Regions from separate parts of the Streptomyces sp. WM6372 genome, predicted to be linked through region 2. Evidence: riboswitches for the same ligand, from Rfam matches in the RefSeq annotation. Region 2 holds a riboswitch; the other holds the start of a gene.

Region 1 (11,479 bases), on a different contig from region 2:
AGCGCACCTCCGCCGTCACCCCGAATGAGTGAACTACCGCACGAAGGTTTGAGCCGACCCTAGTGACCTCGCTGTGATCAGTTCAAATCCTGTCGGCAAAAAACTTGGCTGCCGACCAGGTTCTTTACCTACAGCCCACGCTCTGTGCAGGGCACTTGACGGTACGTTCCCTGCCGGCCCTGTGAAATCGGGCATTTCAGCTACGAGTTACGAAACGCGCGAAAGCCGCTTCAGCAACAAAGCGGACGTCACGGGCCGGGCGCCGGCCTTCGCCACGCCGTCGGCCACCTCGCGGTCGGTGGAGACCACGACCACCGGCCGGCCGGGCGGTTCCGCGCGCACCAGCTGGCGGATCAGCTCGTCCGCCGTCACACCGGGCTTGGAGAACAGCACCCGCACCCCGCGCGGCGGCGCGAGCAGCACCGGGGCCGCCAGCTCCGCGCCGTCGAAGACGCACGTCATCTCCGCGCCCGTCTGCGCGGCCAGCATCGACAGCCCGCCCAGCAGCCGCAGCCGCTGCTTCTCCAGCGGCATCGTCGGATAGCCGGTCTTCGTCACGTTGTAGCCGTCGACCACCAGATGGGCCTGGGGCAGCGCCAACAACTGGTCCAGCAGCGCGGGATCCGTCTCCGACAGGGCGCGTGCCGCGATGTCCTTCGGGGTCATCCGGCCCGGCTCCACCGCGTCCACGGTGTCGGCCGGCCGCGTCGACACCGGCGGCAGCGCCAGCTCCCGGCGCAGCCCCTGGGCCGCGTCCAGCACCGTGTCCAGCAGCAGCCGCAGCCGCATGTCCTCGACGCTGCGGCCCTCGCGGGTGGCCCGGCGGGAGGTCTCCAGCGCCGTCTCCACCTCCGCGAGGCGGGACTTGAGGCGCCGGGTCTCGCTCTCGGCGGCCGCCACCTGCGCGGCCGCCTCGCCCCGGATCCCGTCGATCTCGGCGGTGACCTTGCGCAGGGCCGCCTCGCCGCGCTTCACATCGCTCTGGGCGCTGCGCAGCTTGCGCTGAAGCGATTCCGCTTCCTTGCGGGCCGCGTCCAGCTCGGTCCGTACCTGCTCGCCGCCCAGGCGCTGCGCGTCCCGTGCGTGGGCCAGTTCCTCGCGCAGCCGGTCCAGTTCGCGCCGGGTCTCCTCGCCGACCCGCTCGGCGTCGGCGCGCTGCGCCTCCTCGCCCGCGGCGGCCACCAGCTTCACCCAGCCGACCGGGCGCAGTACGTACGCGGCGGCCGCCACGTCCAGCGGGTCCGCGGCGGCGGGCGGGGCGCCGGACTCCAGCGCACCGGCCAGCTCGGCCTGGGCCTCGCGGAGCTTCTCGGCGACGCGGCCCCGGAAGAGGGCGTCCGCCTCCACCGCCGCGGCCATGGCGTTGCCCGCGAACTTGGCGCGCCGGGTCGGGGTGAACCGGGCGTACTGGCGCAGCTGCGCGGGGAGGTCCGCGACCGTCAGTCCGCCGAAGGCGTCCGAGACGAGCGCGACGACCCGGCGCCGCACGCCTTCCGGCAGCGGGCGGTCGAGCACCTCGGCGGCGTCGCCGGCCGCGTCGGCCGGCTCAGCGCCGCTTGCTGGCTCCACAATCCGTCACCCCTACCGTCATTCACCTGTGGGCGGGGCTCCGTCAGGAGTCCGCGCCCGGCCTGTCCACGAGCTCGATCTGGTCCACCGCGTTGCACCACCGGCAGCGGACCGACTCGATGGTCTCATTGACCACCTCGCGCTCCTCGACCTTGGGCTCCCCGGCAAGATCCAGGTGGACGTACTCCACGACCTTCGACGAACGAGTGACGTCGAAACGCGTGAGGTTGCCGCACAGCGTGCAGCGCCACCGGGTGGTGTCGGTCGGCAGGGGAACCGTCATCAGGCCGCTCTCTCCTTCGTAGCTGATTCAATTAAAGCCGCCGTCCGCGTCAATCGGCGGACCGCAGCACGTAACCCTACGGCCTGCCGGTGCTCGGGGAGGGTCCGCTTGGGTCATGCTCGATCGCATGATCGTAAAGTGGCAGGCCCTCCGGGAGGCCGCCCGGGGCCCGGTGGTCGTCCACGCGCTGATCGCGGGCTGCTGCGTGGTGTTCCTGCTCGGCCCGGCCTCGGGGCTCGATCCCTCGTACGGGACGGGCGAGCGGTTAGTGGAGACGGGGACCGCGTACTTCCGGCGCTGGGGCGTGGTCCCGGACGAACTCTTCACCGGCTCGGCGCGGGCCCTGCTGACACCGCTGACCGCCTTGTTCGTGCACGGCAGCTGGCTGCACCTGCTCGGCAACATGCTGTTCCTGTACGTCTTCGGCGTGATGACGCAGGAGCGGATGGGGCGGCCGGAGTTCCTGTCGTTCTACATCTGTACGGGCTACCTGGCGCTGGCGGCGTACGCGGCGGCCAACGCCTCCTCGCCGCAGACGCTGGTGGGTGCGTCCGGCGCGATCTCGGCGGTGCTCGGAGCCTTCCTGTGCCTGTTCCCGCGAGCGCGGGTGACCAGCTTGTTCCCCTTCCTGCTCTTCCTCCCGCTGCGCTTCCCCGCGTGGATGGTCCTGCTGTTCTGGTTCGCCCTCCAGTGGGTGGCCGCGCACCGCGCGGGAAGCGGCCCCGGGGTGGCCTACCTCGCCCACCTGGTGGGCTTCTCGCTCGGCTTCGTCTACGCGTGGGTGCGCTATCGGCGTACGACTAGAGTGAGGCGACCAGCGACGGCCACCGAGGGAGACAGCCAGCCGTGATCACCGCGATCGTGCTCATCAAGACCAGCGTGGACCGCATCCCCGAGATCGCCGAGTCGATCGCCGCGCTGGACAGCGTCAGCGAGGTCTACTCCGTCACGGGGACGTACGACCTGATCGCCCTGGTCCGCGTGGCCCGCCACGAGAACCTGGCGGACATCATCCCGGGCCGCATCAGCAAGATCCCGGGCGTCGAGGCGACGGACACCCACGTGGCGTTCCGCACGTACTCCCAGCACGACCTGGAAGCGGCCTTCGCCATCGGCCTCGACGCCTGACCTCACGCCCGCACGCCCCCCGCACGGAGCGGACGGGGCGCGGCAGGACCCCGGAGCGCGGTCCCGACGGGGTGTCAGACGGCCGGTACGCAGCGGCCTTCCTCGGTGCGGTACTGCCACTTGGCTCCGGAGGTGACCAGTTCCTTCACGGCGCCGACGAAGCGGTCGACGTGCTCGTCCGGGGTGCCGGCGCCGAAGCTGACGCGGATCGCGTTCAGGGAGCGCTCGCCCGGGGCCCCCTCGGGGGCTCCGCATTCGCCCTGCGCCTGCGGCTCGCTGCCCAGCAGGGTGCGGACCAGCGGGTGGGCGCAGAACAGGCCGTCGCGGACGCCGATCCCGTACTCCGCCGACAGCGCCGCCGCGAAGTGCGAGCTGTTCCAGCCGTCCACCACGAAGGAGATGACGCCGACCCGCGGGGCGTCGTCGCCGAAGAGGGACAGGACGCGGACGGCCGGGACCTCCGCCAGGCCGTCCCGGACCTTGGCGATCAGGTGCCGCTCGCGGGCGACGAGGCCGTCGAAGCCCGCCTCGGTCAGGGCCTTGCAGGCCGAGGCGATCGAGTACACGCCGATCACGTTCGGGGAGCCGGCCTCGTGGCGGGCCGCCGTCGTGTGCCACTCGACGTCGACGCCGCCGTCCGCGCGGCGGGCGACCTTGCGGGAGGCGCCGCCGCCGGCCAGGTACGGCTGCGCCTGCTGCAGCCAGTCCGCGCGCCCGGCCAGTACGCCCGAGCCGAACGGCGCGTACAGCTTGTGCCCGGAGAAGGCCACCCAGTCCACGTCCAGCTCCTGCACGGAGACGGGGTGGTGCGGGGCCAGCTGGGCGGCGTCCAGGACGATCCGCGCGCCGTGGGCGTGCGCCGCGGCGGCGAGCTCCTTCACCGGCCACAGCTCACCGGTGACGTTGGACGCGCCGGTGACGCACACCAGCGCCGGGCCGTAGGGGTCGCGCTCCGCCAGCGCCCGCTCCAGGGTCTCCACGGCCTGGACCGGGGTCCGCGGCGCGTTGAGGTACGTGACCTGCGCGTCCCCCCACGGCAGCAGCGAGGCGTGGTGCTCGGTCTCGAAGACGAACACCTGGCAGTCGGCCGGCAGCACGGCGGCGAGCAGGTTCAGCGAGTCGGTGGTGGACCGGGTGAAGATCACCTGATCGGACGGACGGCAGTCGAGGAACTCGGCGACCGTCACGCGGCTCTGCTCGAAGAGGTCCGTGGACAGCTGGGAGAGGTAACCCGCGCCGCGGTGCACGCTGCCGTAGTACGGGGCGTACGCGGCGACGTCGTCCCAGACCCGCTGGAGCGCGGGGGCGCTGGCCGCGTAGTCGAGGGCCGCGTACGTGACCTCGCCGCCCGTGACGAGCGGGACGGTGACGTCCCGGCCGAGGACCGGCAGCGGCTGGGCACAGGCGGGGTCGACGGCGTCGGTGGCGGCGGTGCTGGTGGTGGCGGCGTTCGGGTACGTGGACATGGCGGTATCTCCCGGCAGGACAGGCTGAATGGCTTCGGACGGCCCGTACGCGGAGGCACGCGGCACACGCGTCCCGGAAACGGGTGCGCGGATGCACGGGTGCGGGTGGGTACGGGAGTTGCCTCGACGCGCGGACGACTCAGGACCGCACGGAGGGTGAAGAAGGGGCGGAGTCGCCCTATCGCATTCGCTTGCTCACGGAAAAGCTCCTCGAGGGACCAGGACCCCTGGTGTCGAGGGATCCGCGCTTGCCGCAGGCCTTTCTGCCTGCGACCTGGTCATCACCCGGGGCACCCCGCCACGGAAGGAGGGTTGCCGGACAGCAAGCCGGGGCCAAAACGCTGTCACTCGTGACCTGGTCAGCATCCTGCCACAAGATCCCCCGCGCACAAGACCCCGGTCCGCATGGTGGACCGGGGCCTTGGCCGGAAACGATCAGGTGCCACTCGCCACGTTCACGCGTTGCTGGCCGCCACCCAGCGGTCCAGGGCCGCGCGGGCCGCGCCCGAGTCGATGGACTCGGCCGCACGGGCGACCGCGCTGCGGATCTGGTCCTCCAGGGGGCCCGTGCCCGGGTCCAGGGCCACCAGGGCCGCCGCCGCGTTGAGCAGGACCGCTTCGCGCACCGGGCCGGTCTCGCCGGCCAGCAGCCGACGGGCCACGTCCGCGTTGTACGAGGCGTCCGCGCCCCGCAGCGCCGAGACGTCGACCAGCGGGATGCCGACGTCGCGCGGGTCGAACGACTGCTCGTCCACCCGGCCGTCGCGGACCCACCACACCCGGGAGGTCGCGGTGGTCGTCAGCTCGTCCAGGCCGTCGTCCCCGCGGAACACCAGCGCCGAGGAGCCCCGCTCGGCGAGCACGCCCGCCACGATGGGCGCCACCCGGGGGTCGGCCACACCGGTCGCCTGGGCCCGTACCCGCGCCGGGTTGGTCAGCGGTCCGAGGAAGTTGAACAGGGTCCGGATGCCCAGCTCCTTGCGGGCGGCGGCCACGTGCCGCAGCGCCGGGTGGAACTTCACGGCGAAGCAGAACGTGATGCCGGCCTCCTCCGCGACCCGCACCACCCCGGCGGGGGTCAGGTCCAGGTTGACGCCGAGCTTCTCCAGGACGTCCGAGGACCCGCTCGCGGAGGACGCGGCCCGGTTGCCGTGCTTGACCACCTTGGCACCCGTACCGGCCACGACGATCGCCGACATCGTGGAGATGTTCACCGTCTTGGCCCCGTCGCCGCCGGTGCCGACGATGTCCACCGTCCGGCCCGGCACCTCGATCAGGTTGGCGTGTTCGTACATGCTCCCGACGAGGCCGCTGATCTCCTCGACCGTCTCCCCCTTGGCCCGCAGCGCCACCACGAAGCCCGCGATCTGGGCGTCCGTGGCCTCCCCGCGCATGATCCGGTCCATGGCCCAGGCCGTCTCGTCGGAGCGCAGGTCCTGGCCGGTCAGCAGGGCGTCGAGGATGCCCGGCCAGCCGCGGGCCGCCACGCTGTCGCCGCCTGCCGGGGTCGCAACGTTCATGGTCCGCTCCTGCTGTTGATCGGCCACCCGATGTCGGGGCCCACTCGAATGGGAAGGGGTTCAGCCTATCCAGCCCCGGGGACGGCAAAGAGCCCCGTCCGGACACTGGACGGGGCTCTCGCCGTGGCGACACCAGGACTGACCTGAATCAGTCCCTCAAGCGGGATCAGTGGTGGCCGTGGCCGCTCTGGATCTCCTTGTACTCCTCCACCGTGGGCTTCGGAATCTGGTTGTTCTCGGCGTAGAAGCCCTTGCTGAGCTTCGCGCGGAGCTTCTCCTTGCGGCCGACCTTGCGCTCGACGCCGTTCTCGTCGACCGTCGGGCCGATCTCGACCGGCTTGTACTGCTCGTGCGCGGTCAGCGTGTGCAGCTTGGCCTGCGAGAGCGGCTCGTGGACCTCGACGAACTCACCGTGCGGCAGGCGCTTGATGATGCCGGTCTCGCGACCGTGCAGCACCTTGTCGTGGTCCCGGCGCTGGAGGCCGAGGCAGATGCGCTTGGTGACGATGAACGCGAGGACCGGGACGACGAAGAAGCCGATCCGGACGAACCACGTGATGTTGTTGATCGAGAGGTGGAAGTACTGCGCGAACATGTCGTTTCCACCGCCGATCAGCAGCACGATGTACTCCGCGATCCAGGCGACACCGAAGGCCGTACGGGTCGGGACGTTGCGCGGGCGGTCCAGGATGTGGTGCTCGCGCTTGTCCCCGGTGACCCAGGACTCGATGAACGGCCAGGCGGCGATCGCGCCCAGCACGACCGGGAAGATGACCAGCGGGATGAACACGCCCAGGACGAGCGTGTGGCCCCACAGGTTGATCTCCCAGCCCGGCATGGCACGGATCAGGCCTTCCGGCATGCCCATGTACCAGTCGGGCTGCGCACCGGTGGACACGTGGTCCGGACGGTACGGGCCGAGCGCCCAGATCGGGTTGATCGAGGCGAGCGCCGCGATGGCCGCGATGACACCGAAGACCAGGAAGAAGAAGCCTCCGGCCTTGGCCATGTAGACCGGCAGCAGCGGCATGCCGACGACGTTGTTGTTCGTCTTGCCGGGACCCGCGAACTGGGTGTGCTTGTGGTAGAAGACCAGGATCAGGTGGGCCACCAGCAGGCCCATCATGATGCCGGGCAGCAGCAGGATGTGGATCGAGTAGAACCGCGCGACGAAGTCGCCGCCGGGGAACTCGCCGCCGAAGAGGAAGAACGAGATGTACGTGCCGACGATCGGCACGGACAGGATCGCGCCCTCCATGAAGCGGACACCGGTGCCCGAGAGCAGGTCGTCCGGCAGGGAGTAACCGGTGAAACCGGTGAACATGCCGAGGACCAGCAGCAGGAAGCCGAAGATCCAGTTGACCTCGCGCGGCTTGCGGAACGCGCCGGTGAAGAAGACGCGCATCATGTGCACGACCATGCCGGCGACGAAGATCAGCGCCGCCCAGTGGTGGATCTGCCGGATGAGCAGACCACCGCGGACGTCGAAGCTGATGTCCAGGGTCGAGGCGAAGGCCTCGGACATCTGGACGCCCTGCATCGGCACGTACGAGCCGTGGTACACGACCTCGTTCATGCTCGGGTGGAAGAACAGCGTCAGGTACACACCCGTGAGGATGATGATGATGAAGCTGTAGAGGCAGATCTCACCCAGCATGAAGGACCAGTGGTCCGGGAAGATCTTGCGCATGTTGGACTTGGCCAGGCTGTAGATGCCCAGGCGTCCGTCGGCCCAGTCCGCTACCCGCTCGCCCTTGGAAGGCGCGGAGCGCTTGGTATCAGTGGCAGTGCTCATCCGCGCTCCCAGAATGCAGGACCGACGGGCTCTTCGAAGTCGCCGAGCGCTTCGAGGAAGCCTTCACCGTTCACGCCGATCCGCAGCTGCGGAAGCGCGTGGCCGGCCGGACCGAAGATGACTCGGGCGCCGTCGGAGAGGTCGAAGGTGGACTGGTGGCACGGGCAGAGCACGTGGTGGGTCTGCTGCTCGTACAGGCTGATCGGGCAGCCGACGTGGGTGCAGATCTTCGAGTAGGCCACGATGCCCTCGTGGGACCACTCGAGTTCCTGCTTGTCCTTGATGTCGTCCGGCTTGATGCGGACGATCATCAGGGCGGCCTTGGCGATCTGCGTCTGGAAGTCGTGCTGCTCCTCCTCCAGGCCCTCGGGCCTGGCGAAGGTCAGCGAACCGACCAGCACGTCCTCGGGACGCAGCGGCTCGTTCGTGTTGTCGTTGATGAGCAGCTTGCCCTTGGCCCACACGGTCTTGCGCAGCTTCTCCTCGGGCAGCGGGCCCAGGTCGCGCATGATCATGAGAGCGGACAGCGGCAGCATGGACAGCGCGCCGAGCATGGTGTTGCGGATCAGCGGGCGGCGGGCGATGCCCGACTCGTTCGCGCCGTCGGCGAAGTCCTGCATGACCTTCGCCTTGAGCTCCGGCGGCGCCGCGATCTCGTGGCGCTCGTCGGCGACCTCGACGTCGGACATCAGGGTGCGGGCCCAGTGGACCGCTCCCGCGCCGATGCAGAAGAGGGCGGTGCCCAGGGTCAGACCGAGGGCGAAGTTGAGCCCGCTCACCTTCCCGACCGGGAAGATGTAGACGATCTTGTCGACCGGGATGGTCACGTACGAGACGATGAAGCCGATCGTGGCCAGCATCGACAGCGTGAACAGCATCGCCACGGTGCGCTCGGAGCGCCTCGCGGCCCGCTCGTCGATGTCCTGGATACGGGGCTTGTGGACCGGCAGGCCCGGGTCGGCGAACGGATCGTCCGCGACTGCTACGCCACCGTGGTGCGCGTCGCCCTGCTCGCTCGGCAGGTGCTTCTCTTCGGGAATGTCTTGGCTACTCATGACTTCTTGGCCTTAGCGGTGTGGGCCGCGACCCAGACGGCGACAGCGATCAGCGCACCCAAGCCGAAGATCCAGCCGAACAGACCCTCGGAAACGGGGCCGAGGCCACCGAGCTTCAGGCCGCCAGGGCTGACCGACTGCTCGCCGTTCACGTGCTGGAGGTACGCGATGATGTCCTTCTTCTCCTTCGTCGGCATGGTGCTGTCCGGGAAGGAGGGCATGTTCTGCGGGCCGGTGAGCATGGCCTCGTAGATGTGCTTCGGCTCGACGCCCTCGAGGTTGGGGGCGTACTTGCCGTTCGTCAGCGCGCCGCCTTCGCCGGTGAAGTTGTGGCACTGCGCGCAGTTGTTGCGGAAGAGCTCACCACCCCTGGCGATGTCGGCGCCCGCCGGGTCGTACTGCTTCTCGGTCGGCACGATCGGGCCGGCGCCGAGGGAGGCGATGTAGGCGGCGAGCTGGTCGATCTGCGCCTGGTCGTAGATGACCGGCTTCTTCGGCACCTGCACGCCGGGCTGCTGGGCGGGCATGCGGCCCGTGCTCACCTGGAAGTCGACGGCCGCGGAGCCGACGCCGACCAGGCTGGGGCCGTCAGTGGAACCCTGACCGCCGGTTCCGTGGCAGCTTGCGCAACCCACGGCGTAGAGCTTCTTGCCCTCCTCGATGGCGAGGGACTGGGCGGTTTCATCGGCCTGCGCCTTGCCCGCGGGGGCGAAGGCGGCGTACAGCCCCCCAGTGGCCGCCAGCGCGAGGAGTAGAACGACGACCGCCGCCAGCGGATGGCGTCGTCGTGCGGAGAGCTTTTTCACGGATTACCCCGGTGTCAGGATCTTCTGCGTCGGTGTTTCTGGATGGAGTGCCGGGTCTGGCCCGGTGACGTGTTCGCTACTTGATCAGGTAGATCGTCGCGAAGAGGCCGATCCAGACGACATCGACGAAGTGCCAGTAGTAGGACACGACGATGGCCGACGTGGCCTGTTCGTGGGTGAACCTCTTGGCCGCGTACGTCCGGCCGAGGACCAGCAGGAAGGCGATGAGACCGCCCGTCACGTGCAGACCGTGGAAGCCGGTGGTCAGGTAGAACACCGAGCCGTACGGACCTGACTTGAGAGACATGCCCTCGTGCTTGACCAGCTCGGTGTACTCGAACACCTGGCCGCCAATGAAGATCGCACCCATGACGAATGTGATCATGAACCACGACCGGAGCTTCTTCACGTCACCGCGCTCGGCTGCGAATACGCCGAGCTGGCAGGTGAGGGAGGAAAGCACCAGGATCGTCGTGTTCGTCGCCGAGAAGGGCAGATTCAAGGCCGAAGCCTGCTCTGACCAGTACTCGGCACCTGTCACGGATCGCAGGGTGAAGTACATCGCGAAGAGGGCCGCGAAGAACATCAGCTCGGAACTCAACCAGATGATGGTTCCGACGCTGACGAGGTTCGGCCGGTTGACCGTCGGGTGCGCGTGCCCGGTATCTACTGTCGTTGCTGTCGCCACGACCGACATTATGTCGGTCGCTTATCCCGCCCTCACCCCGGGGGGTGCCGTTCGGAGTGTCAGGGGCGTGTGCAAGGCCCGAACGGCCCATCAGATCGGCCCCGGGACCTTCATCGGCGAGGCTGTCCGAACCGATGTTGACACCGGGTCGGACGGAGTAGCATCCCGCGCAACATCAACGTGATTCACGGCACCGTGGAGGAACGAAATGCGGTCGACTGCACGGGTTCTGGTCTACAGCGACGACGCGAGCACCCGCGAGCAGGTGCGGCTGGCGGCCGGGCGCAGGCCGGCCGCGGACCTGCCGCCGGTCGAGTTCGTGGAATGCGCCACGCTCCCGGCCGTCCTGAGCGAGCTGGACGCGGGCGGGATCGACGCGTGCGTACTGGACGGCGAGGCGGTTCCGGCCGGCGGCATGGGCGTGTGCCGGCAGATCAAGGACGAGATCTTCCAATGCCCGCCGGTACTGCTGCTGATGGGGCGCCCGCAGGACGCCTGGCTCGCCACCTGGAGCCGCGCGGACGCGGCGGTGACCCTTCCGGTCGACCCGGTGGAGTTCGCGGACGCCCTGGCGGGCCTGGTGCGTTCCCGGCTGTCGTCGGCCGCCTGACGCGCGGCCGCCGCCGGCGCGCCGGAATCCGTACGTACGGGCTCCGGCGCGCCGGTGCGGGGTCCTGCGGGGCCCGTCCGGCCCGGATCGCGGGCCGGGCCGGACGGGGCTCAGACCTGCGGGCGCAGCCGGGCCTGGTCGATCGGACTGCGGCCTTCCTGGGTGCCCTTGAGGAGGGCGCTGCCGTCGCGCCACTCCTTCCAGTCCAGGTTCCAGTCGCCGAAGCCGTTGCCGAAGGGCTCCATGTCGTCGCCGATACTGTTGATCACCCGGATGATGTCGCCCTCGGTGATGTTCTCGTAGAACCAGGCGGCGTTGCCCGTGCTCATGCCGGTGCAGCCGTGGCTGACGTTCTCGGAGCCCTGCGAGTCCACGGACCACGGCGCGGCGTGCACGTATTCACCACTCCAGGTGACACGGGTCGCGTAGTAGACGGGCAGGTTGTAGTACTCGCTGCCGCCGATGCCGACGGTGTCGCCGCGCATCTGGACGAAGTACTGCTTGCCGAGCACCACCTTGACCCCGTTGCGGGTGGAGAAGCCCGGCTTTCCGGTGGTCA
Region 2 (11,479 bases):
CCACCTCGGTCCACACGCGGGCCCTGGATCCGCAGCCGCAGCCGCCGCTGCCGTCGCCGTCGCCGTCGCCGATGGCCTGGCAGCCGCCGGTGACGACGCCCCTCACACCGGAGGAGCAGCGCAGTCGCAGGCGGCGTACCGCTGTGATCGTCACCGCGGCGGTGACCGCGGCGGCCGTCCTGCTGACCGGTCTGGCCTGGACCGTCATGGACGCGGCGGACCGGGCGCGCGAACGGAGCGCGGCCGCGGCCACGTCCCCCGGCCCGGCGAGCGGCGGCAAGGCCTCCGGAGCCGGCGGAGCCGGTGGATCGATCGGGTCCGGTGGAGCCGGCGGAACCGCATCGAGTACGCCCAAGGCCTCCAAGCCGCCCGCACCCGTCCCCTTCCCCCAGGTCTGGCTGGACCAGAAGAACTCGATCGGCGTCAAGGACCCCGTCAGGCGGGAGGACCGTACCGGGGACATCCGTCTGGACTGCGAGAAGAACAGCTGTGCGCTGGCGAGCGACACGAGCGTGATCGTCCAGCTGTACGCCGATCCCGGCACGGGCAACCTCGACACGTGCGGCCTCCTCACGAAGGCCGCCACGCAGCACGAGCTGCCGCTGGCCGCGTCGGCGCCCGGCACCGAGATCTGCGTCCGGCACCCCTCGGGGGACATCGCGCTGCTCGTGATCCAGACCAAGCCGGTCGTGCGGCTGCCCGACCTGCCCGGCTGGATCACCGCGGACATGACGGTGTGGCGCGCTTCCTGACGGCGGCGCGGCGGGGTCAGCCGCGGGCGGCCTCGATGAAGGCGCGGATCAGGGCGGGGTCCTTCACCCCGCGCTCCCGCTCCACTCCGCTGGAGACGTCCACGCCCCAGGCGCCGGTGGTCTCCACGGCGTCCCGGACGCTGCCCGGGGTCAGCCCGCCGGCCAGCAGCCAGCGGCCCTCGGGCGCGGTGAACTCCGCGGAGCCCCAGTTCCACGGCTTGCCGGAGCCGGGGTCGGGGGCGTCGAGCAGCAGCAGGTCCTCCCCGTACTCCCCGCAGCGCTTCACGTGCTCGGCGGTGGCCCGCAGCAGGGTCCGGCCCTCGGCGCGCAGCGCCTCGTAGTACTCCGGGCCCTCGTCGCCGTGCAGCTGCACTCCCCGTACGCCGCTCTCCTCGGCCAGCCGCCGCACCTCCTCGACCGGCTGCCCCCGGAACACCCCCACGGTCAGCACCGAGTCCGGCACCCGCGCCGCCAGCTCCCGCGCCGCGGCGGCGCCGATCGTACGGGGGCTCCCCGGTGCGAAGACGAACCCGACGGCATCGGCCCCGGCCGCCACGGCCACGTCGACGTCCGGCCCGGTCTTCAGCCCGCAGATCTTCACGAACAGCTCGCTCATCCCCCCAGTCAACCAAACCGCCCTGTTGGGTGGTGAGCCGTCTCGGCACCCGGGCGCGGCCACCCTTGCGCCGCTAGCCTGGAACGGGGCTCACGCCCAGTACACGGCACGCCACGCGGAGGATCACGGTGACGATCATGATCGAACGGGCCACACCGATAGAGCAGGCGGCACCGCCGACATTCGAGACGCTCCTGCGCACGGTTGCGGAGATGGACACGCCAGACGGCTATAAGGCCGAGCTCATCCGGGGGAAGATCATCGTGTCGCCGTTCTCCAAGCTGCGCTACTCCCGTCGCATGCGTCTTTTGCGCGAGCAGCTCCAGGCCCACGTCCCCGAGGGGCAATTCGCGGACACCTCGCTCTTCCTCTTCCGGTTCGAGGCAGCTGAGCGCGGCTACGGACCAGACCTGTACGTCGCGGACGAGGCGGCCTTCGAGCAGGAGGGGCTGCACGCGGACGGCGCGGCGCTGTCGCTGGTCGGGGAGTTCACGTCCGTCTCCACCAGGGACGCGGACTGGAACGAAAAGCTCGACGTGTACGGCCGGCTCGTGCCCGTCTACCTCGTCGTCGACATGCAGGACTCGGAGATCACCTGCTTCTGGGACCCCTCGCCGCACGGGTACCGCTCTCGTACGACGGTGTCCTTCGGGAAGCCCCTGCAGATCCCCTCGCCCTTCGACTTCTCCCTCGACACCAGCGGCTTCTAGGAGCCCCGAGAACGCCCGAGGGCGGCACCCCCCGTGTGGGGAGTGCCGCCCTCGGTCGAAGAACAGCCGATCAGCCAGGGGCCGATCAGAAGTCCATGTCACCGCCCGGCATGCCGCCGCCGGCCGGGGCGCCGGCCTTCTCGGGCTTGTCGGCGATGACGGCCTCGGTGGTGAGGAAGAGGGCCGCGATCGACGCCGCGTTCTGCAGCGCGGAGCGGGTGACCTTCGCCGGGTCGATGATGCCCTCGGCGATCATGTCCACGTACTCGCCGGTCGCGGCGTTCAGGCCCCAGCCGACGGTCAGGTTGCGGACCTTCTCCACGACGACGCCACCCTCGAGACCACCGTTGACGGCGATCTGCTTGAGCGGGGCCTCCAGGGCGAGCTTCACGGCGTTGGCGCCGGTCGCCTCGTCACCCGTCAGGTCGAGCTTCTCGAAGACCGCGGAGGCCTGGAGCAGGGCCACGCCACCACCGGCGACGATGCCCTCCTCGACGGCCGCCTTCGCGTTGCGAACGGCGTCCTCGATGCGGTGCTTGCGCTCCTTGAGCTCCACCTCGGTCGCGGCGCCGGCCTTGATGACGGCCACGCCGCCGGCCAGCTTCGCGAGGCGCTCCTGGAGCTTCTCGCGGTCGTAGTCCGAGTCGGAGTTCTCGATCTCGGCGCGGATCTGGTTGACGCGACCCTGAACCTGGTCGCTGTCACCGGCACCGTCGACGATCGTGGTCTCGTCCTTGGTGATGACGACCTTGCGGGCGCGGCCGAGCAGGTCCAGGCCCGCGTTCTCGAGCTTGAGGCCGACCTCCTCGGAGATGACCGTGCCGCCCGTGAGGATGGCGATGTCGCCGAGCATGGCCTTGCGACGGTCACCGAAGCCCGGGGCCTTGACGGCGACGGAGCGGAAGGTGCCGCGGATCTTGTTGACGACCAGGGTCGACAGGGCCTCGCCCTCGACGTCCTCGGCGATGATCAGCAGCGGCTTGCCGGACTGCATGACCTTCTCGAGGAGCGGCAGCAGGTCCTTGACCGAGCCGATCTTCGAGTTGACGATCAGGATGTACGGGTCGTCGAGCGACGCCTCCATACGCTCCATGTCGGTGGCGAAGTACGCCGAGATGTAGCCCTTGTCGAAGCGCATGCCCTCGGTGAGCTCAAGCTCCAGACCGAAGGTCTGGGACTCCTCGACGGTGATGACGCCTTCCTTGCCGACCTTGTCCATGGCCTCGGCGATGAGCTCGCCGATCTGGGTGTCGGCGGCGGAGATGGAGGCCGTGGAAGCGATCTGCTCCTTGGTCTCGACATCCTTCGCCTGCTCCAGCAGGGCGCCGGAGACGGCCTCGACGGCCTTCTCGATGCCGCGCTTGAGGGCCATCGGGTTGGCGCCGGCGGCCACGTTGCGCAGGCCCTCGCGGACGAGCGCCTGGGCGAGCACGGTGGCGGTGGTCGTACCGTCGCCCGCGACGTCGTCCGTCTTCTTGGCGACTTCCTTGACCAGCTCGGCGCCGATCTTCTCGTACGGGTCCTCGAGCTCGATCTCCTTGGCGATGGAGACACCATCGTTGGTGATCGTGGGGGCGCCCCACTTCTTCTCAAGGACGACGTTGCGACCCTTGGGGCCAAGGGTGACCTTGACGGCGTCGGCGAGCTGGTTCATCCCGCGCTCGAGACCGCGCCGGGCCTCCTCGTCGAACGCAATGATCTTGGCCATCTGAAGTGGTCCTCCAGGACTGGGGTTCCCCCTGCGCCGTCGGCACGAGGGGAGGGTTGGATTGCTCCGGACCGCGCCCGCGCCCGCGACGGACGGCCTGCGTGCCCGGCGGTTCCTTCCCGCCGGACCCTGCGGGCCTCACCGACCCGGTCCTGTGTAGTAGCACTCTCACCAGGAGAGTGCTAACGCCAATGATTAGCACTCGACCCCCGAGAGTGCAAGCGGCTTCGAAGAAGCCTCGCTGAGGGGTGGCGGTCGGGCGACGGGGGGAGCAAGCGGCTTCGGGCAACGACAGGCCCGGCCGGCCCGGGCGGAGCCCGGACATGCGTCGAGGGTCCACATCCCTCCTCCAGGATGTGGACCCTCGTGCGTAATGCGTCGCTGGTCGATCGCGCCGGGGCTAGACGGCGAGCTTGACCATGTCCGCCTGCGGACCCTTCTGGCCCTGCGAGATCTCGAACTCGACCCGCTGACCCTCTTCAAGGGTGCGGTACCCGTCCATCTGGATGGCGCTGTAGTGGACGAACACATCCGCACCACCGTCGACCGCGATGAAGCCGTAGCCCTTCTCCGCGTTGAACCACTTGACGGTGCCCTGAGCCATGCCTAACTCCCCTATTACTGGCCCTTGCGCAGGACCGCACTTCGCGGTCCCGGGTCAGAACTTGCGCCGGAACGCCTCGACCGGGGCTGAATGTATCTGCACCGCTGCTGTCTGCAACAGGTCAATCCGACGAGAAATCTGGACACGGGGATACATTGAAATAGAGTGAAAAGTTGGCATATTCCCGGGCAACTCGGACCCGGCATATCTCGCCAAAGCCCCATACCGCACTCGCACATTGACTCAATGTCAACCATCACGCGACCCGCTCATATGCGGCGGGCAAGAACAGCGGAGGGGACTTCCCCAACTCTACCGCGCCCAACCAAGCAGAATTACCCCCTCCGCTTTTACCGGAGGGGGTAATTCTGGGCTTTCGCGTGTCAGCAGCCGCCGGCGACGGCGGGAATGATCGAGACGCCCGCGCCGTCCGGCGTCACCGCGTCCAGACCGCCCTCGAAGCGCACGTCGTCGTCGTTGACGTAGACGTTCACGAAGCGGCGCAGCTTGCCCTGGTCGTCCAGGACGCGGGCGGCGATGCCCGGGTGGCTCGCCTCCAGGGAGGCGATGACCTCGGAGAGGGTCGCGCCCTCGGCGGGGACCTCGGCCTGACCGCCGGTGTAGGTGCGCAGGATGGTGGGGATGCGGACGTTGACGCTCATGGCGCTACTGCCTTTCCGGGGGCGGAGGGTAGGGGTCAGGCCAGGCCGGCGGCGCGGAACGCGTCCAGGCTCGGGCGGATGGTGGCGGTCTGCCCGCTGTCCGCGGCCACCGCCTCCAGGGTCTTGAGGCCGTCACCGGTGTTGAGGACCACCGTGGTCAGCGCCGGGTCGAGCTGCCCGTTCTCGATGAGCTTCTTGGTCACGCCGACGGTCACGCCGCCCGCGGTCTCGGCGAAGATGCCCTCGGTCTGCGCGAGGATCTTGATCGCCTCGACGACCTGCTCGTCGGTGACGTCCTCGACGTAGCCGCCCGTACGGCGGGCGATGTCCAGGACGTACGGGCCGTCGGCCGGGTTGCCGATGGCGAGCGACTTGGCGATGGTGTTCGGCTTCTGCGGGCGGACCACGTCGTGGCCGGCCTTGAAGGCGGTGGAGACCGGGGAGCAGCCCTCGGCCTGGGCACCGAAGATCTTGTACGGCTTGTCCTCGACGAGCCCGAGCTTGATCAGCTCCTGCAGGCCCTTGTCGATCTTCGTCAGCTGCGAGCCGGAGGCGATCGGGATCACGATCTGGTCGGGCAGCTGCCAGCCGAGCTGCTCGCAGATCTCGTAGGCCAGCGTCTTGGAGCCCTCGCCGTAGTACGGACGCAGGTTGACGTTGACGAAGCCCCAGCCCTCGCCGAGCGGGTCGCCGATGAGCTCGGAGCAGAAGCGGTTGACGTCGTCGTAGTTGCCCTCGATGCCGACGAGGTCGCCGCCGTACACACCGGCCATGACGACCTTGCCCTGCTCCAGGTCGTGCGGGATGAACACGCAGGAGCGGAAGCCGGCCCGGGCGGCCGCGGCGCCGACGGCGCCGGCCAGGTTGCCGGTGGAGGAGCAGGACAGGGTGGTGAAGCCGAAGGCGCGGGCGGCCTCGACGGCGATGGCCACGACGCGGTCCTTGAAGGAGTGCGTCGGGTTGCCGGAGTCGTCCTTGACGTACAGCTTGCCCGTGACGCCGAGCTCCTTGGCCAGGTTGGCCGCGTCCACGAGCTTGGTGAAGCCCGGGTTCAGGCTGGGCTTGGAGGCCACGTCCGCGGGGACGGGCAGCAGCGGGGCGTAGCGCCAGATGTTGTTCGGGCCGGCCTCGATCGCGGCGCGCAGCGCCTGCGGGTCTCCGGTGGGAAGGTCGTAGGCGACTTCCAGCGGACCGAAGCACTCGACGCAGGCGAAGATGGGTCCGAGCTCGAAACGGGTACCGCACTCACGACACGAGAGGCCCGTGGCAGGTCCGAGATCGACAGAGGTGGCAACAGTCTGTGCAGCCATGATGGCGAGGCCCTTTCTCCTCATCTTCCCCATGGCGCACTTCGCCATGAGACGGAATTGGCACCTTCCCTAGCCGGGGACCTCGCTGCCGCAAGCAAGCAAGCGCGAGAACCGACTGGAGGGTTGCCGGGGCTTCAACGGGCCGTGTCCCTCTGCCCCTCTGGATGAGCGGTATGGCACCGGGCCGCGCGCTCTGCGGCGCGTCCGGGCGTTTGTGCGCGGGGACCCCCGGCATGCGGTGGTCCTTCGCGTTGTTCAAGACTGTAACTGAAGGTCCGGGTGGTTGAGACAGCCGTCCGAACCGCGAGATGGATCACTTTTCGGCCGAAACCGCCGAGGAGCGACGGACGACCGACGGACGAGCAGGGAGTGCTGAACGTGCTGGAAGAGGTGGAGCGCTGGTTCGCGGACCGCTCCTGGTCCGCGGCCGACCGACCGCTCGACCAGCTGCTTTCCGCCAAGCGGGCGGCGGGCGCCACGGTCAGCGTCGTCCTGCCCGCGCTCGACGAGGAGGAGACGGTCGGCGCGATCGTCGAGGTGATCCGGCGCGATCTGATCGACGGGCTGCCGCTGCCGCTGGTCGACGAGCTGGTCGTCATCGATTCGGGCTCCACCGACCGGACCGCCGAGGTGGCCGCCAAGGCCGGCGCCCGGGTGGTGCACCGCGACGACATCCTGCCGCGGATCCCGGCCCTGCACGGCAAGGGCGAGGTGCTGTGGCGCTCGCTGCTGGCGACCACCGGTGACGTGGTCTGTTTCGTGGACGCGGACCTGCGGGACTTCTCCTCCACGTTCGTGTCCGGGATCGTGGGCCCGCTGCTGACCGAGCCCGGCGTGCAGTTCGTCAAGGCGATGTACGACCGCCCGCTGGGGGACGCGCCCGGCCAGGGCGGCCGGGTCACCGAGCTGGTCGCCCGCCCGCTCCTCAACCTCCACTGGCCGCAGCTGGCCGGCTTCGTCCAGCCGCTGGGCGGCGAGTACGCCGTGCGCCGGTCCCTGCTGGAACGTTTGCCCTTCCCCGTCGGGTACGGGGTCGAGCTCGGCCTGCTCGTGGACGCGCTGCACACGGTCGGACTGGACGCGCTGGCCCAGGTGGACGTGGGCGTACGGCTCCACCGCCATCAGGACGGCCAGGCGCTGGGCCGGATGGCCGCGGCGATCTACCGGACGGCGCAGCTGCGGCTCTCGCGCGGCCAGCTCGTACGGCCGGAGCTGACGCAGTTCGAGCGCGGCCCGGACGGGTTCAGGCCCCGGACGTACGCCGTGGACACCGAGGAGCGGCCGCCGATGGCCGGGGTGAAGGAGTACTCCGGCCGCCGGGTGGCGTGAGGGAACTGACGTTTGAGCACACCGGCCCCGGGCTAGGTTCGCCGCATGGCTTCCCAGGTACTCGTTGCAGCGAACCGCGGCCCGCTCTCCTACGCACTCGACGAAGACGGCACCCTCACGGCCCGGCGCGGCGGGGGCGGACTCGTCTCCGGTCTCTCCGCCGCCCTCGCCCGCCAGCCGGAGGCGCTGTGGATCTGCGCGGCCCTGTCGGACGCGGACCGGGAGGCGGTCCGCCGCGGCGTCTCCGAGCCCGGCGTCCGGATGCTGGACATCGATCCCACCACGTACGACGACGCGTACAACGGCATCGCGAACTCGGTGCTGTGGTTCACCCACCACCACCTTTACGACATCCCGCGCGAGCCGGTCTTCGACGCGCGGTTCCGGCGGCAGTGGCAGTCGTACGCCGCGTACAACCACGCCTTCGCGCTGGCGCTCGCCGAGGAGGCGGGCGAGGGCGCGGCGGTGCTCGTGCAGGACTACCACCTGGCGCTGGTCCCGGGCGAGCTGCGGGAGCTGCGGCCCGACCTGAAGATCAGCCACTTCACGCACACCCCGTGGGCCTCGCGGGAGTTCCTGGAGATGCTCCCCGACGACATCCGCTCGCAGCTGATGTGGGGGATGCTCGGGGCGGACGTCGTGGGCTTCCACACCTGGGCGTGGGCGAACAGCTTCATGGACGGCTCGCACCTGGACGACGAGCGGGGCGTGGCCGAGCCGTGCTCCCCGGCGGGGACGGGCGAGCGGTTCGTCGAGAAGGCCCCGCGCGGCCCGGTGCGGCACCGGCGGACGGACGTGGCCGTGTACCCGCTGGGCGTGGACGGGGACGAGCTGCGCGCGCTGGCGCACCGGCCGGAGGTGAACGACAAGCTGGCGGCGCTGCGGACGGAGGTCGGGGACCGCAAGGCGATCGTCCGGGTGGACCGGACGGAGCTGTCGAAGAACATCGTGCGCGGGCTGCTGGCCTACCGGGAGCTGCTGACGGTGCACCCCGAGTGGCGCGGGCGGGTGGTGCACCTGGCGTCGGCGTACCCGTCGCGGCAGGACCTGGCCGTGTACCGCTCGTACACGGAGGCGGTGCGGGAGCTGGCGGAGCGGATCAACGAGGAGTTCGGTACGGAGGACTGGCAGCCGGTGCTGGTGTCGGTGAAGGACGACTTCGCCCGCTCCCTGGCGGCGTACCGGCTGGCGGACGTGGCGCTGGTCAACCCGGTACGGGACGGGATGAACCTGGTGGCGAAGGAGATCCCGGTGGTGTCGGACGCGGGGTGCGCGCTGGTGCTGTCGACCGGGGCGGGGGCGTACGGGGAGCTCCGCGAGGACGCGCTGACGGTGAACCCGTACGACGTGACGGCGACGGCGGAGGCCCTGCACGCGGCGCTGGCCATGCCGGCGGGTGAGCGGCTGGAGCGTACGAAGCGCCTGGCCGCCGCCGCCACGGCCCTCCCCGCGACGGAGTGGTTCACGGCCCAGCTGGAGGACCTGCGCGAGGCGTGACCGCTGCCGCCGCGCGGAGCCTTGAGGGGCTCCGCGGGGCGGTGGGGCCCGTCGCCCCGCGGGATGGCCCCGGCCAGGGACGGCTCGCGGGGCATTGGGGCCCGTCAGCCGCGGATGGCCCCGGCCAGGACGGCCAGGAAGTCCGCCACCGCGCCGGGGCCCGGCAGGACCAGGTCCGCCCGGGCGGCGAGCTCGGGGACCTCGGCGGAGCCGCTGCACACCAGCAGCCCCGGCAGACCGTCGGCCCGGCGCTTCTCCACCGCGGAGTACGCGGCGAGGTCGCCGAGGTCGTCGCCCGCGTAGAGGACCGCCTCCGCGTCCCGTTCCGCCACGAACTCCGTCAGGGCGACGCCCTTGTCCATGCCCGGGGGGCGCAGCTCCAGGACCGCCCGGCCCGGCTCGACCATGAGCCCGTGGCGGGCCGCCAGTTCGGCCAGGGGTTCGCGCAGCGCCGCGAAGGCCGCCGCCGGGTCGTCGGCGCGCCGGGTGTGGACGGCCAGCGCCCGGCCCTTCTCCTCGATCCAGGTACCGCGCCAGGCGCCGATGGAGTCCAGGAAGCCGGGCAGCTCCGCCCGTACGGCGGCGACTCCCGGGTGCTCGGCCGGCGCGTGGACGATGCCGGTCACCGCGTCCCACCGCTCGGCGCCGTAGTGGCCGAGGACGACGAGGTGTTCCAGTCCGGGGACGCCGGCGAAGCCCCCGTAGCGGACGGCCACACCGGCCGGTCGGCCGGTGATCACGGCCACCGAGTCGACCTCGGGGGCGAGCGCGGAGAGGGCCGGGACGGCCCCCGGGTGGGCCCGTGCCTGGTCCGGGTCGGGGACGATCTCGGCGAGGGTGCCGTCGAAGTCGAGCGCGACGACGGAACGGCGGGGTGCGCGGAGCAGGGCTTCGAGGCCCTCGCGTCCGGCGGCGGTGACGGGCATCGGCAAGTCGTGCGGATGGCTCCCCATACGGACGACCCTAACGGCCCGGCCGGGCCACGGCTACGGCGCGCGAGGCCCGGACACCCCCCGGGGGATCCGTCCCCCGGAGCCGCCCCTCAGCGCCGGGCCCGCTGTGCCTCGCGGATGCGGCGCAGCCGGTTGACGGTGCCGGGGGCGTGGGCCAGCGCCCGCGGGTCGTCCATCAGCACGTTGAGCAGCTGGTAGTAGCGGACCGGGGTCATCCCCAGCCCTTCCCGTATCGCCCGCTCCTTGGCCCCGGGCCCGGGCCAGGTGCGTCCCTCGTACGCGAGCACCGCGGCCTCGGTGGCCGTCAGCCCCACGTCGTCCGTCATACCGCCAGATTAACGCCGCCCTGTGACACCCACCGGGCCCGCACCCCTCGGCGGCCGTCCCTCAGCCGTCCCTGAGCCGTCCCTCAGTGCGCGTCCGCCCTGCGCGCCGATTCCGCGATGTCCTCCAGGACCTTCGCCGGCTGTCCGCCCGGCTGGACGGTCTTGCCGATGTTCTTCTTGACGTCCTCGCTCACCCCGGCCCAGGACTTCTTGCCGACCGGGTAGAGCCGCGCGTTCGGCAGCGCCTGCAAGAACGTCTTCAGCTGCGTGGCCGAGCCGCCCGTACTGGCGTCCATCGCCCGGTAGCCGGTCGTCGTGACCGGCAGCAGGTCGTACTTGTTGGTGAAGGCCGTCACGTTCTTCGCCTCGTACAGGTAGTCCAGGAACTGCCCGGACTCCTTGCGGTGGCCGTTCTTGAAGGCCATCACCCAGTCCGCGACGCCCATCGTCGGGTGCTCGGTCCCGTCGGCGGTCGGCATGGCCACCATGCCGAACTTCACGCCCTTCTCCGCCGCCTGCTTCAGCAGCGTGGGGTGGCCGTTGAGCATGCCGACCTCGCCCCGCGTGAAGGCGTCGAAGGCCGCCTGCCGGTCGGTCTTCGCCGGTTCCAGCCCTCCGGTCAGGCCCTGGCCGACCATCTTGTCGCGCAGGAACTCGAACGTCTTGACGTTGTCCGGGGAGTCGATCGCGTACGCCTCTTCGTTGTCGGTGTAGCCGCCACCGCCCGCGAGCATCCACATCATCGTCTCGGCCTGCGCCTCCTCGCGGCCCAGCGGCAGCGCGAGCGGCGTCGGCACGCCCGCGGCCTTGAGCTTCTTCGCGGCGGCCTCCAGGTCGGTCCAGCTCTTCGGCTGCCAGCCGCCCTTGGCGTCCTTCGGCATGACCCCGGCGTCCGTCAGCAGCTTCTCGTTGTAGAAGAGCAGGCGGGTGCTGGCCACGAAGGGCATGCCGTACTGGACCCGCCGGACCTTGCCGGCGTCCGCGAGCGGCGCCAGGAAGTCGGCCTCGGTGC

Evidence for each region. A riboswitch is a leader RNA that binds a small molecule or an ion and turns the genes downstream of it on or off. The one in region 2 is predicted to bind S-adenosylmethionine.
Region 1: linked by a shared signal. The riboswitch ahead of ADK52_RS29675 (aminotransferase class V-fold PLP-dependent enzyme) and the one ahead of thrC (threonine synthase) in region 2 are both predicted to bind S-adenosylmethionine.

Annotation. Positions count from the first base shown of each region.
Region 1 is NZ_LGDB01000215.1:32,916-44,394, forward strand. Features, by position in the region: gene ADK52_RS29655 (NYN domain-containing protein) at 208-1,572, opposite strand; gene ADK52_RS29660 (hypothetical protein) at 1,613-1,852, opposite strand; gene ADK52_RS29665 (rhomboid family intramembrane serine protease) at 1,980-2,702, shown strand; gene ADK52_RS29670 (Lrp/AsnC family transcriptional regulator) at 2,699-2,980, shown strand; gene ADK52_RS29675 (aminotransferase class V-fold PLP-dependent enzyme) at 3,055-4,446, opposite strand; SAM riboswitch class IV at 4,686-4,802, opposite strand; gene trpD (anthranilate phosphoribosyltransferase) at 4,902-5,966, opposite strand; gene ADK52_RS29685 (cytochrome b) at 6,133-7,761, opposite strand; gene ADK52_RS29690 (ubiquinol-cytochrome c reductase iron-sulfur subunit) at 7,758-8,816, opposite strand; gene ADK52_RS29695 (c-type cytochrome) at 8,813-9,622, opposite strand; gene ADK52_RS29700 (cytochrome c oxidase subunit 3) at 9,699-10,319, opposite strand; gene ADK52_RS29705 (chemotaxis protein CheY) at 10,519-10,920, shown strand; gene ADK52_RS29710 (L,D-transpeptidase) at 11,031-11,479, opposite strand, start outside.
Region 2 is NZ_LGDB01000180.1:146,490-157,968, forward strand. Features, by position in the region: gene ADK52_RS16800 (serine/threonine-protein kinase) at 1-752, shown strand, start outside; gene ADK52_RS16805 (phosphoribosylanthranilate isomerase) at 769-1,368, opposite strand; gene ADK52_RS16810 (Uma2 family endonuclease) at 1,581-2,078, shown strand; gene groL (chaperonin GroEL) at 2,164-3,786, opposite strand; gene ADK52_RS16820 (cold-shock protein) at 4,187-4,390, opposite strand; gene ADK52_RS16825 (MoaD/ThiS family protein) at 4,774-5,052, opposite strand; gene thrC (threonine synthase) at 5,088-6,362, opposite strand; SAM riboswitch class I at 6,380-6,533, opposite strand; gene ADK52_RS16835 (glucosyl-3-phosphoglycerate synthase) at 6,741-7,691, shown strand; gene ADK52_RS16840 (alpha,alpha-trehalose-phosphate synthase (UDP-forming)) at 7,737-9,188, shown strand; gene otsB (trehalose-phosphatase) at 9,293-10,141, opposite strand; gene ADK52_RS16850 (DUF3263 domain-containing protein) at 10,231-10,467, opposite strand; gene ADK52_RS16855 (extracellular solute-binding protein) at 10,551-11,479, opposite strand, start outside.